DNA from 2 places in the Micromonospora sp. NPDC050695 genome. Region 1 is predicted to be linked to the other one. Evidence: riboswitches for the same ligand, from Rfam matches in the RefSeq annotation. Region 1 holds a riboswitch; the other holds the start of a gene.

Region 1 (5,056 bases):
TGCCTCGAACGCGGCCTTGCCGTCGGCGGCGGCGGTCTCGCCGTACACCCGGGGGCTCGGGGACTCGGGATAGGCGGACCAGTAGCCCCGCTCCGTGATCGCGGTCAGCGCACGGTTGAGGGTGTCGGCGTGCCTGTCGTACAGGGGATGCGGGGTCTCCGTCATGCCCGCCATCATGCCTGAGTCCGGTCCGCGAGCAGTAGCGCGAATGCCCGACAGCGGTGCATGCCTGAGTCCGGTCCGCGAGCAGTAGCGCCGATTCCCGTCAGAGGGTGAGCTGCCAGTCGGTCCAGGCGTCCACCGGGCGGAAGCCGAGCTGCTCGTTGATCGCCACCATGTAGCTGTTGCTGGCCGCGTTGAAGGTGTCGATCACCCGTACCGCCGGCTCGTGGGTGAGCAGGTGGTGCAGGTTCTCCGCCTTGGCGATGAGGCCGAGCCGGTGCCCACGGTGAGCCGGGTCGACGATGGTGATCTGCTGGAACGCGTGCCAGTCGGCGGAGGCGCCCACGTCGAGCAGGGTCCAGGCGACCAGCCGGCCGGACGCCTCGTGTCGCATTGCGAGGTGGTAGCGCCGCCGGCCCTTGGCGTCCAGGGCGCGCTCGTTGCCGCGGATGCGCTCGGCGTCCACCTGCTCCGGCTCCCACTGCACGTCCCCCATGGGGGCGTCCATCAGCAGCCGGCCGTCCAGGTAGGCGATGTCCGCCACGTACTCCGGTGGGGTCGTCCCCTGCCAGCAGACCGACCGGTAGCCCTCGGCTCGCGGTCGGGCCTCGGCGAGCGCCGCCCGCAGCGCGACCCGATCGATCTCTGCGACGTCGAGCCGGCGACGCACCTCGGCGAGGGCGGGCCGGGCGCCGGTGGTCGCGGCGAACGAGTCGCCCGCCACGCTTCGAGCCGGCCCGCCGGGCAGCGCGGAGACGGCCATCCCGACGACCCGCTTGCGGCCGTGCTCGCGCAGCAGGCGCACCCCGTACTCGTGCAACGCCCGACCGACGCCCCGCCGCCGCAGCTCGGGATGCACCACAAGCTCGGCGGTGGCGTTGTCGGTGTTGTCCAGGTGCGGCAGGTCCAGTTGGAGGTAGCCGGCCGGTACGCCGTCCAGCCGGGCCAGCGCCCAGAGCGATCGTGCGCCGGGTGCCGGCGTGTGGAACATCGCGTCGAAGCGCCGCCGGCAGAAGGGCGGGAAGTCCGGCAGGTCGACGTCGTTGGCGGCGGCCCCGATCCGGTACGCCTCGTCGACCGCGGCCCGGTCGGCTCCATCGAACGACACGATCGTGATGCTCATGCCGATGAGCCTGCACCCCGCAAAAGCGATCGGGCCAGCGAATTAATTCGCTGGCCCGATCGGACGTGGTCGGGAGGGACACTCGCACAACGCCTCCGGCGTTGGGTCGCAAGAACTTCAAAATTCTCCGGCGAAATGCCCTCCCGCACGGAGCATCTTGCGCCGTCCGGTTCCTGCCGTCAAGTCCATAGCGGTGGGTTTTCCACACTCACAGCGAAAAGCCAGTTACCCGGCGGATCGGCCCGATCCCCCGACCGGGCGATCCGCCATCCCCCGCCAGGCCACCCCGCCACGTCCCGTCCCGGCCGAGGGGTCAGCCGAGGAGGCCGGCGTCCCGGGCGGCGCGCAGGGAGGGCTTGATGTGGTGGGTCGGGCCGACCTGACCCGCCACCGCATCGATGGTCTTCAGGCCCTCGCCGGTGTTGAAGACGACGGTCTCGGCCGTCGGGTCGAGCCGACCGGACTCGACCAGCTTGCGCAGCACCGCCACGGTGACCCCACCGGCGGTCTCGGCGAAGACACCGGCGGTGCGGGCCAGATCGCGGATGCCGGCGCGGATCTCGTCGTCGTCGGCGTACTCCATCCAGCCGCCGGTGCGGCGGACCGCCTCCAGGGCGTAGAGGCCGGCGGCCGGGTCGCCGATGTTGAGCGACTTGGCGATGCCGGTGGGCTTGACCGGGGTGATCGTGTCGGTGTCGGCGTGCAGCGCGGTCGCGATCGGGTTGCAGCCGGCGGACTGGGCGCCGAAGACCTTCCAGCCGCCGGCCGGGGCCTCGACCAGGCCGATCTCGACCAGCTCGGAGAACGCCTTGTCAATCTTGGTGAGCAGTTCGCCGCTGGCCATCGGGATGACCACCTGGGCGGGGATCCGCCAGCCGAGCTGCTCGGCCACCTCGTAGCCGAGGGTCTTGGAGCCCTCCGCGTAGTACGGCCGGACGTTGACGTTGACGAACGCGGTGTCCTCGAATTCGTCGGTCTCCACCAGTTCGCCACAGAGCCGGTTGACATCGTCGTACGAGCCGTCGATGGCGACCAGCTCGCCGCCGTAGACGGCGGTGGTGATGACCTTGCCCTGTTCCAGGTCGCTGGGGATGAAGACCACCGAGGGCACCCCGGCGCGGGCGCCGTGCGCGGCCACCGAGTTCGCCAGGTTGCCGGTCGAGGCGCAGGCGAACCGGGTGAAGCCGAGCGCCTTCGCGGCGGTGAGCGCCACCGAGACGACCCGGTCCTTGAACGAGTGGGTCGGGTTGGCGCTGTCGTCCTTGACCCAGAGCGGTGCGGTGATGCCCAGTTCGGCGGCGAGGTGCGGGGCCGCCACCAGCGGGGTGAGCCCCGGGTCGAGGGTGACCCGGGTGGCCGGGTCCTGGCCGGCGGGCAGCAGCGCGGCGTACCGCCAGATGTTCTTCGGGCCGGCCTCGATCTGTTCGCGGGTGACGGTGGCCAGGGCGGCGGTGTCGTAGTCGACCTCGAGGGGGCCGAAACACTCGTAGCAGGCGTGCTGGGCGGCGAGCGGGTAGCGGGCCGAACAGGCGCGACAGACCAGGGCGCGGGCGGGGCTGGCGGAGGTGTCGATGCCGGGGGCGGCGAGCGTCGACGTCATGTCGAGGAGTCCTCTCATCTTTCCCCGCATCGCACGGTGCGGCGGGGACGGAATTGGCACCTGCCCCGCGGGTCGCTCAGCGGTGAGCGCGCGGGGTGGTTGCCGGGGCGTCGTCGGGCCGTATCCCTCAGCCCCTCTGGATGAGGTATGCAGTTGTGCGGTCGAGTCTAGGGTCAGCGGGCGCTCACCGCCACCGGGTCGACCACCGCGACCGGGTCGGTGACCGCGACCGGTTGCGGCAGGGCCGATGACCGGTTCCGGGCCGCCCGTGGCCTGGTGGCGAGGTTCGCGGCGATCAGGGCGGCGATCGTGATCGCGGCGCCGACCAGCTCGATCGGGTCCGGCCGGTAGCCGCGGGCGATCTGCACGGCGAACGTGGTCACCGGGACCAGGTTCATGAACAGGGCCGCGTTGGCGGCGCCGAGCCGCTGCACACCGGTGTTCCAGGCCAGGACCGCGATCACGGCGCCCACCGCCGAGCACGGCGAGTAGTGGGTAGGCAGCGGAGGTGGACAAGCTCTACCCCGGCCTGCTGGACGCGGTCCTCAGACCTGGCCTGCCGGCCTGACGCGGCACCGGCCCCGGCTCGCCGGACCTGGGCGGTTGCTACTGCTGCCGTTGATGAACGGACGCGCCCCGCGCGGTCGGGGTGCGGGACCTGCCGGGCGGACGCTGTGGAGTTGATGCGGTCAACGAATCACCCGGCACGGTGGCGGCCGACCCGAGCGCGCCGCCGGAGCCGCCTCGTCGAGGCTCCGGCGACGCGCGGCACGGGTGCGGTCAGACGGACACCGGCGCAGGTTCGGCCACCGGTGCCGACGGGGCCTCGGCGCGACGCCGGACGAGCAGCGTGTCGAGCGCCCAGGCGCCCGGGCCGAGTGCCGCGATCAGCAGGAACGACCAGCAGAAGAGCGCCGCCAGTTCACCGCCGTTGCGCAGTGGCAGCAGGGCGTCCGGCTGATGGACGACGAAGTAGGCGTACGCCATCGAGCCGGATGCGACGAGGGCGGCGGGTCGGGTGAAGAGCCCGGCCAGGTGCCGAGCGGTACCGCCTTGCCGGTCATCGGGTTGCCGCCGAACAACCCGAAGACCGAGGAGAGGCCGTGCAACGCGAACAGCAGGCCGATCACGATGCGGAACAGGGACAGGGTCGGCCCGCCGAGCCGAGAGACGTTCATGGAGACCTCCATGGATAGTGATCGATACCTATCAATGGTGAGGCATGAAGACATCGAAGTTCACAAGTTCATTGCTGGTGGGAAAATCCCCGGTAGAAACATGGCCAGCGACTGCGTCCACGGCGACGGACGGACGCTCGACACCCACGCCCTCAGCCGCGCCTACGCATGAACCCGACCCGCGCGCCCCGCCGGGTCAGCGCTCCGCCGTGGGAGCGCTCCCGAGGCCGGCAATACCGCCTGTCGAGCGGCCCGTACAGCCTGTGGAGTTGCCCCAGGCATGGGGCGTCGGTCGACCCGCGACAGAGCTCCCGCGCTGCTACGCCACCTCGCTGACCGGCGTGGCGTTGTTCTTGATCGAGCGGAGGATCGAGACCAAACGATCGGCGTCGGGGTTGGAGAAGAGCGCTTCGGGACCACGCGGGGCAACACCGTTGAACGGGGACTCGTAGAGGCGTCCCGGCTCCATCACACCGTTCACGGTCAGGTCATTGACGATCAGGTTGATGAAGTCGAGCTGGGCGGCGTTGAGGGTCCGGTCGACAAGGAACTCGCTGAACGCGTCCCGGGCCGCCTCGCGGTCCAACCCGACCAGTGAACGGATGAACAGGCCGAGCCCTTCGGAGGATCGCCGTGCCTGGTCGATGTCCTGCTTGTCGCCGACGCCGCTCTCGCCGAGCATCCGTTCCAGCTCGGCGAGGTCGGTGCCGGAGAGTTGGCGGTTGCGGCGCAACTTCTGCACGGCCAGGTGATCCTCGTGGGTACGCAGGTAGACGCGCATCTTCGCGCGGAAGCGTTCCAGGTCGGTGCCGACGGTCACCCCACTGAACGGCACCTCGACCTCCTGGTCGATCTCGTCGGCGAAGTTGGTGAAGACGAGGGTGCGACGCGCCTTCGGCACCAGCCGGACCAGGTCGCGCATCCGGCGCCGAGCCAGCTCAAGCATGGGCAGCGTGACGTCCTGCCACCACTCGTCACCGGCCACCTCGTCGA
Region 2 (5,056 bases), on a different contig from region 1:
CGGGCGCGCGGCCCGGCGGCCCCTGCCGTCTCGGCCCCGCCGTCGGGAGCGTGCCCACCAGAGCCGCCGCGACCAGGGTCGCCGCACCCAACCCGACCAGGCACATCCGAGGCCCGGCAACGGCGGCGAGCACCGCCACGGCGGCCGGGCCGGCGCTGCCACCCACCCCGTACGTCACCGCGTCCCAGCCCTGACCCCGGCGTTGCGCCCGCTCGTCCGCGTCGAGCAGCGCCGCCAGCCGGCTGCTCAGTCCCCCCGTCAGCAGCGGCCCGCAGGCCCCGGCCACGATCAGCAGCGCGGCCGGCACACCAACCGGCACCCGTCCGAGCAGCAACGCGGCCGCCGCGACCGCGACGGCGTACGTGGCGAAGCCGGCAGCCAGCAGGCCCCGGCCGTCCGCGGCCCGGTCCAGCCGCCGGGCGAGCACCGGCCCGAGCAGGTGTGGTGCGGTCAGGCAGGTGGCCAGCAACCCGCCGAGCAGCGCCGGACGGCTGGACCCGACCTCCGGGAGGGTGGCCAGCAGGATCACCCCCACCGCGGCACCGGCGTCGGCACCCCGTGCGAGCGTCGCCGCGACGAGGTAGTGGGGTAACGCTCGGCGTCCGCGAACGGCCGGCGCGACCGTGTCGAGAGAGCTGCTCACCCCTGCGCTGCTACCCGGCCCGGCCCGCGAACCAACATCGGGGCGTGATGTCCGGTTTGGCGGGCGACAGTCGGGAAACCGAAAACAAGCGGTGCGGATGCGGCCGCGCGTGGGATGGTTCGACATGGATGCCGTACCGGTGGTGACCTGCTCGCGCGTGGGGTGACCCGGCCGGTGGCGCGGGCGCACACACCGCGCCGCCCGCGGCGGCTTCGACGACGAGAGGCAGTGCCCATGCAGGCTCAGCGCAGGCCACCGCGCACGGAGCGGAGCCAGACCCGGGACGACCGGACCGGGGGCGGCATGACCGGGGCGGCCACGCCACTGACGATCTGGGCCGCTGCCGTGCTGCTCGGCCGGATCGGGGCGGGCGACGACGACAGTGATGACGAGCGGCACATCCTGCGCGGCATCGAGTGAGCACCGCCTCCCGGGGTCAGAGCCAGCCGCGCCGCTTGAAGACCAGGTAGAGGGTGCCGCAGACCAGCACCATGAGCAGCAGCGCGAACAGGTACCCGAAGCGCCAGTTCAGCTCCGGCATGTGGACGAAGTTCATCCCGTACACGGTGCCGATGAGGGTGGGAGCGAACAGGATCGCGGCCCAGGAGGAGACCTTCTTCAGCTCCTCGTTCTGCGCGTAGCTGGCCGCGGTGAGGCTGCGCATCTCCTCGTTCTGCTGCTGTGAGACGAGGGTGGCGTTGACGGTGAGGATGTTCTGCAACAGGTGCCGGAAACCGTCCACCCGTTCCACCACCTGGGTGAGGTGATCGGTCACGTCCCGCAGGTAGCGGCGCAGTTCCTCGTCGGAACTGCCGGCGCCGTCGGCCAGTGCGCCGAGCACGGTGAGCAGCGGGCGGGCGGCACGCTGGAACTGGATGACCTCCCGGCTGAGCCCGTAGATGCGCCGGCTGGCGTTCGGGTCACCGCCGAACACCTGGGTCTCGATCTCGTCGATGTCGTTCTCCAGACCGGCCACCACCGGCGCGTACCCGTCGACCACCTGGTCGAGGATCGCGTACAGGACGGCCTCCGGGCCGCGGGCGAGCATCGGCGCGTCGGTTTCCATCCGCCGCCGCACGGCGGCCAGGTCCGGGGCCTCGCCGTGCCGGACGGTGACCACGAATCCCGACCCGATGAACAGGTGCAGCTCGGAGAACTCGACCTCCTCCCGCAGGTCGTCGTAGCGGGCGGCGCGCAGCACCACGAACAGGGTGTCGCCGTACCGTTCCAGCTTGGGCCGCTGATGGGCGTTGATCGCGTCCTCGACCGCCAGGTCGTGCAGCCGGAACTCCCGGGCCAGTGAGGTGATCTGGTCGATGTCCGGCCGGTACAGGCCGATCCACGCCATCGCACCGTCCTGCTCCTGCTCCTGCAGGCAGCGGTACGTCTCGGCGAGGCCGGACGGCGACGCGAACCGGTGCCCTCGGATGTAGACGGCGCTGTCCGCCATGCCACCGGAGGGTGGGGCGGCCGGCTCGGCCGGTGGCGGTACGCCGACGCGGGTCTCGTGGACGTCGAGCTGGCGGCCGAAACCACCACCGGGGCGGAAGCGACGGTTGCCGGCCATGACCCGCCCCTCCCCGGTGACGTCCCGCCCGGCGGCCTGCCGACCCGACCGGACAGGTCGGTGCGGGGCGCCGGAGGCGCTGCATCCCCCCTGCCCCCGAGGCGAAACCCGACCTGGCGGTCCGCCCGTCGCGGACGGTGAGCGTGGTCATAACGACTGGACGATGCACCGGTCGCGGCTGCTAGCCTCGGCGCAGGTCATGAGCGCCAGCGCGAAGCCCCGGCTCGCTGGCCGGCAACCCTCCTCCGCGGTGGGGTGCCCCGGGTGAAGACCAGGCACCGGCAGGACGTCGGTGCAAGCGTGGCCTGGCACCCAGGTCAGCACAGACCCGGGAGACCGTATGCGCATCCTCAGCTCCACCCCAGCGGACGACCGCGTCGACCGGCGCTCGCCGGCACTGACCCGGCGTCGGCACGTGGACATGATGCGAATGTGCAGCGCGGCGTGTCGTCGCCGCACCGCGCACTAGCGCGTCCCTCTTCCCGCACCCATTTTCCAGCGGTACGCCCACCGGGCGCACCGTCAACGGCGCGCGTCCGTGCCCGCCGTTGCGTACCCCTTCGGAGACACCTGTGCGATTCCTTCCTGCCCTGACCCGTGCCGCCGCCCTGGGCGCGGCCACCATCCTGGCCGCCACGGCGCTGACCGCCTGCGGCGACGACGCCTCGACCGACGAGGCCGCCAACCCGTACGGCCTGGCCCAGCCGGGCGTGCTGCGGGCCGGCACGCTGACCGACGCCCCGCCGAACGTGTACCTCAAGGACGGTAAGTTCACCGGCTTCGACAACGACCTGCTGACCGCGGTGGCCAACAAGCTCGGTCTCAAGGTCGAGTTCGTCGGCACCGACTTCTCCGCGCTGCTGTCCCAGGTCAACAACCACAAGTTCGACGTGGGCAGCTCCTCGATCACCATCACCGAGGCACGCAAGAAGACCGTCGACTTCGGCAACGGCTACGACTTCGGCTACTTCGGCCTGGACGTCCCCGCCGGTTCGCCGATCACCGGCTTCGACCAGCTCGCCGGCAAGCGGGTCGTGGTGGTCCAGGGCACCGTCCAGGACGACTACGCCACCGGCAAGCAGCTCAACCCGGTGCGGGTGCCGGACTACAACGGCGCGATCAACCAGCTCAAGGCGGGCACCGCCGACGCGTGGATCGCCCCCGCGGAGATCGGCGAGAAGTCGGCCGCCGACAGCAGCGGCAAGATCACTGTTGCGGCCAAGCAGCTCAGCCCGGCACCGACCGCGTACGCCGTGGCCAAGGGCAGCGACAAGCTGCGCGAGGCGCTCAACAAGGGCCTCGACGAGGTGATCGCGGACGGCACCTGGAGCCGGTTGCAGGCGCAGTACTACCCGGGTCGGCCGATCCCGGCGGACTTCAAGCCGGGCAGCGGCACCGTTGCGGCGCCCACGACGTCGGCGTCCGCGTCGGCCGCCTCCTGAACCGGTGACGAGCGAGCGGGGCGGTAGGAGAGGCGACCGATGGATCCGTTGAGCACCCTGTGGGAGACGTTCTTCGACGTCGACGCCATGCGTGAGGCGCTGCCCGAGATGCTGACCGTCGGGTTGCCGAACACGCTGATCCTGGCGGTCTCCGCCGCCCTGCTCGGCTCGGTGCTGGGCCTGCTGCTGGCCGTCGCCGGCATCTCCCGCAGCCGGTGGCTGCGCTGGCCGGCCCGGGTCTACACCGACGTGTTCCGGGGCCTGCCGGCCGCGGCGACGATCCTGCTGATCGGCGTCGGGCTGGCACCGCTGGGCATGCAGGTCTGGGGGCCGGACCCGTACCCGCTGGGCATCCTGGCGCTGTCGTTGATCGCGGCCGCGTACATCGGGGAGATCTTCCGCTCCGGCATCCAGTCGGTGGAGGCCGCGCAACTGGAGGGTGCCCGCGCCCTCGGTTTCTCCTGGTCCGACGCGATGCGGCTGGTGATCATCCCGCAGGGTGTCCGGCGGGTGCTGCCGGCCTGGGTGAACCAGCTCATCGCATTGATCAAGGACTCCAGCCTGGTCTACTTCCTCGGCCTGGTGGCCAGCCAGCGGGAGCTGTTCCGGATCGGGCAGGACTACGCGGCCACCACCGGCAACGAGTCCGCGCTGCTGCTGGCCGGGCTCTTCTACCTGGCCCTGACCGTGCCGCTGACGCACGTCGTCAACTGGATCGACGGGCGGCTGCGCCACGGCCGGCCGGCCACCGCGCCCGCCGACGAGGACGAGGACGACACCGACCCGGCGCTGGCCGGCGCCCCGGAAGGAGACCGGCGATGACCACCTCCGTCAGCCTGGAGGCTCGGGACGTACACCTCGCCTTCGGGCCGAACCGGGTGCTGCGCGGCGTCGACCTCACCGTGCGGCGCGGTGCGACGGCCTGCGTGATCGGGCCGTCCGGGTCGGGCAAGTCCACTCTGCTGCGTACCCTCAACCGCCTGATCGAGCCCGATCGCGGCGACGTGCTGCTGGACGGGCGCAGCGTGCTGGGCGACGACCCGGACGCGCTGCGGCAGCGGATCGGCATGGTGTTCCAGCAGTTCAACCTGTTTCCGCACATGACCGTGCTGCGCAACGTCACCCTGGCGCTGCGCCGGCTGCGCAAGCTCGGCGAGGACGAGGCGGACGCCCTCGCCCGCGCCCAGTTGGAGCTGGTGGGGCTGGCCGGCAAGGCGAACTCCCGGCCGGCCCAGCTCTCCGGCGGCCAGCAGCAGCGCGTGGCGATCGCCCGTGCATTGGCGCTGAAGCCCGAGGTGATGCTCTTCGACGAGGCCACCTCGGCGCTCGACCCCGAGCTGGTCAAGGGGGTGCTCGCGGTGATGGCCGACCTGTCCGCCGCCGGGATGACCATGGTGGTGGTGA

What was found. Region 1 has a riboswitch for S-adenosylmethionine ahead of thrC (threonine synthase). Riboswitches for the same ligand answer to the same signal wherever they lie in the genome.
Region 2: another riboswitch for S-adenosylmethionine. It lies ahead of AB0H52_RS14390 (ABC transporter substrate-binding protein); the one in region 1 lies ahead of thrC (threonine synthase).

What each region holds. Positions count from the first base shown of each region.
Region 1 covers NZ_JBFAHZ010000011.1:3,121-8,176, reverse strand. The annotation lists gene paaN (phenylacetic acid degradation protein PaaN) at 1-165, opposite strand, end outside; gene AB0H52_RS11005 (GNAT family N-acetyltransferase) at 266-1,285, opposite strand; gene thrC (threonine synthase) at 1,599-2,885, opposite strand; SAM riboswitch class I at 2,897-3,032, opposite strand; gene AB0H52_RS10995 (EamA family transporter) at 3,059-3,358, opposite strand; partial or broken gene AB0H52_RS10990 (DoxX family protein) at 3,666-4,015, opposite strand; gene AB0H52_RS10985 (hypothetical protein) at 3,921-4,235, shown strand; gene AB0H52_RS10980 (DEAD/DEAH box helicase family protein) at 4,383-5,056, opposite strand, start outside.
Region 2 covers NZ_JBFAHZ010000015.1:5,924-10,979, forward strand. The annotation lists gene AB0H52_RS14375 (MFS transporter) at 1-643, opposite strand, end outside; gene AB0H52_RS14380 (hypothetical protein) at 872-1,063, shown strand; gene corA (magnesium/cobalt transporter CorA) at 1,080-2,210, opposite strand; SAM riboswitch class IV at 2,406-2,517, shown strand; gene AB0H52_RS14390 (ABC transporter substrate-binding protein) at 2,783-3,652, shown strand; gene AB0H52_RS14395 (amino acid ABC transporter permease) at 3,692-4,474, shown strand; gene AB0H52_RS14400 (amino acid ABC transporter ATP-binding protein) at 4,471-5,056, shown strand, end outside.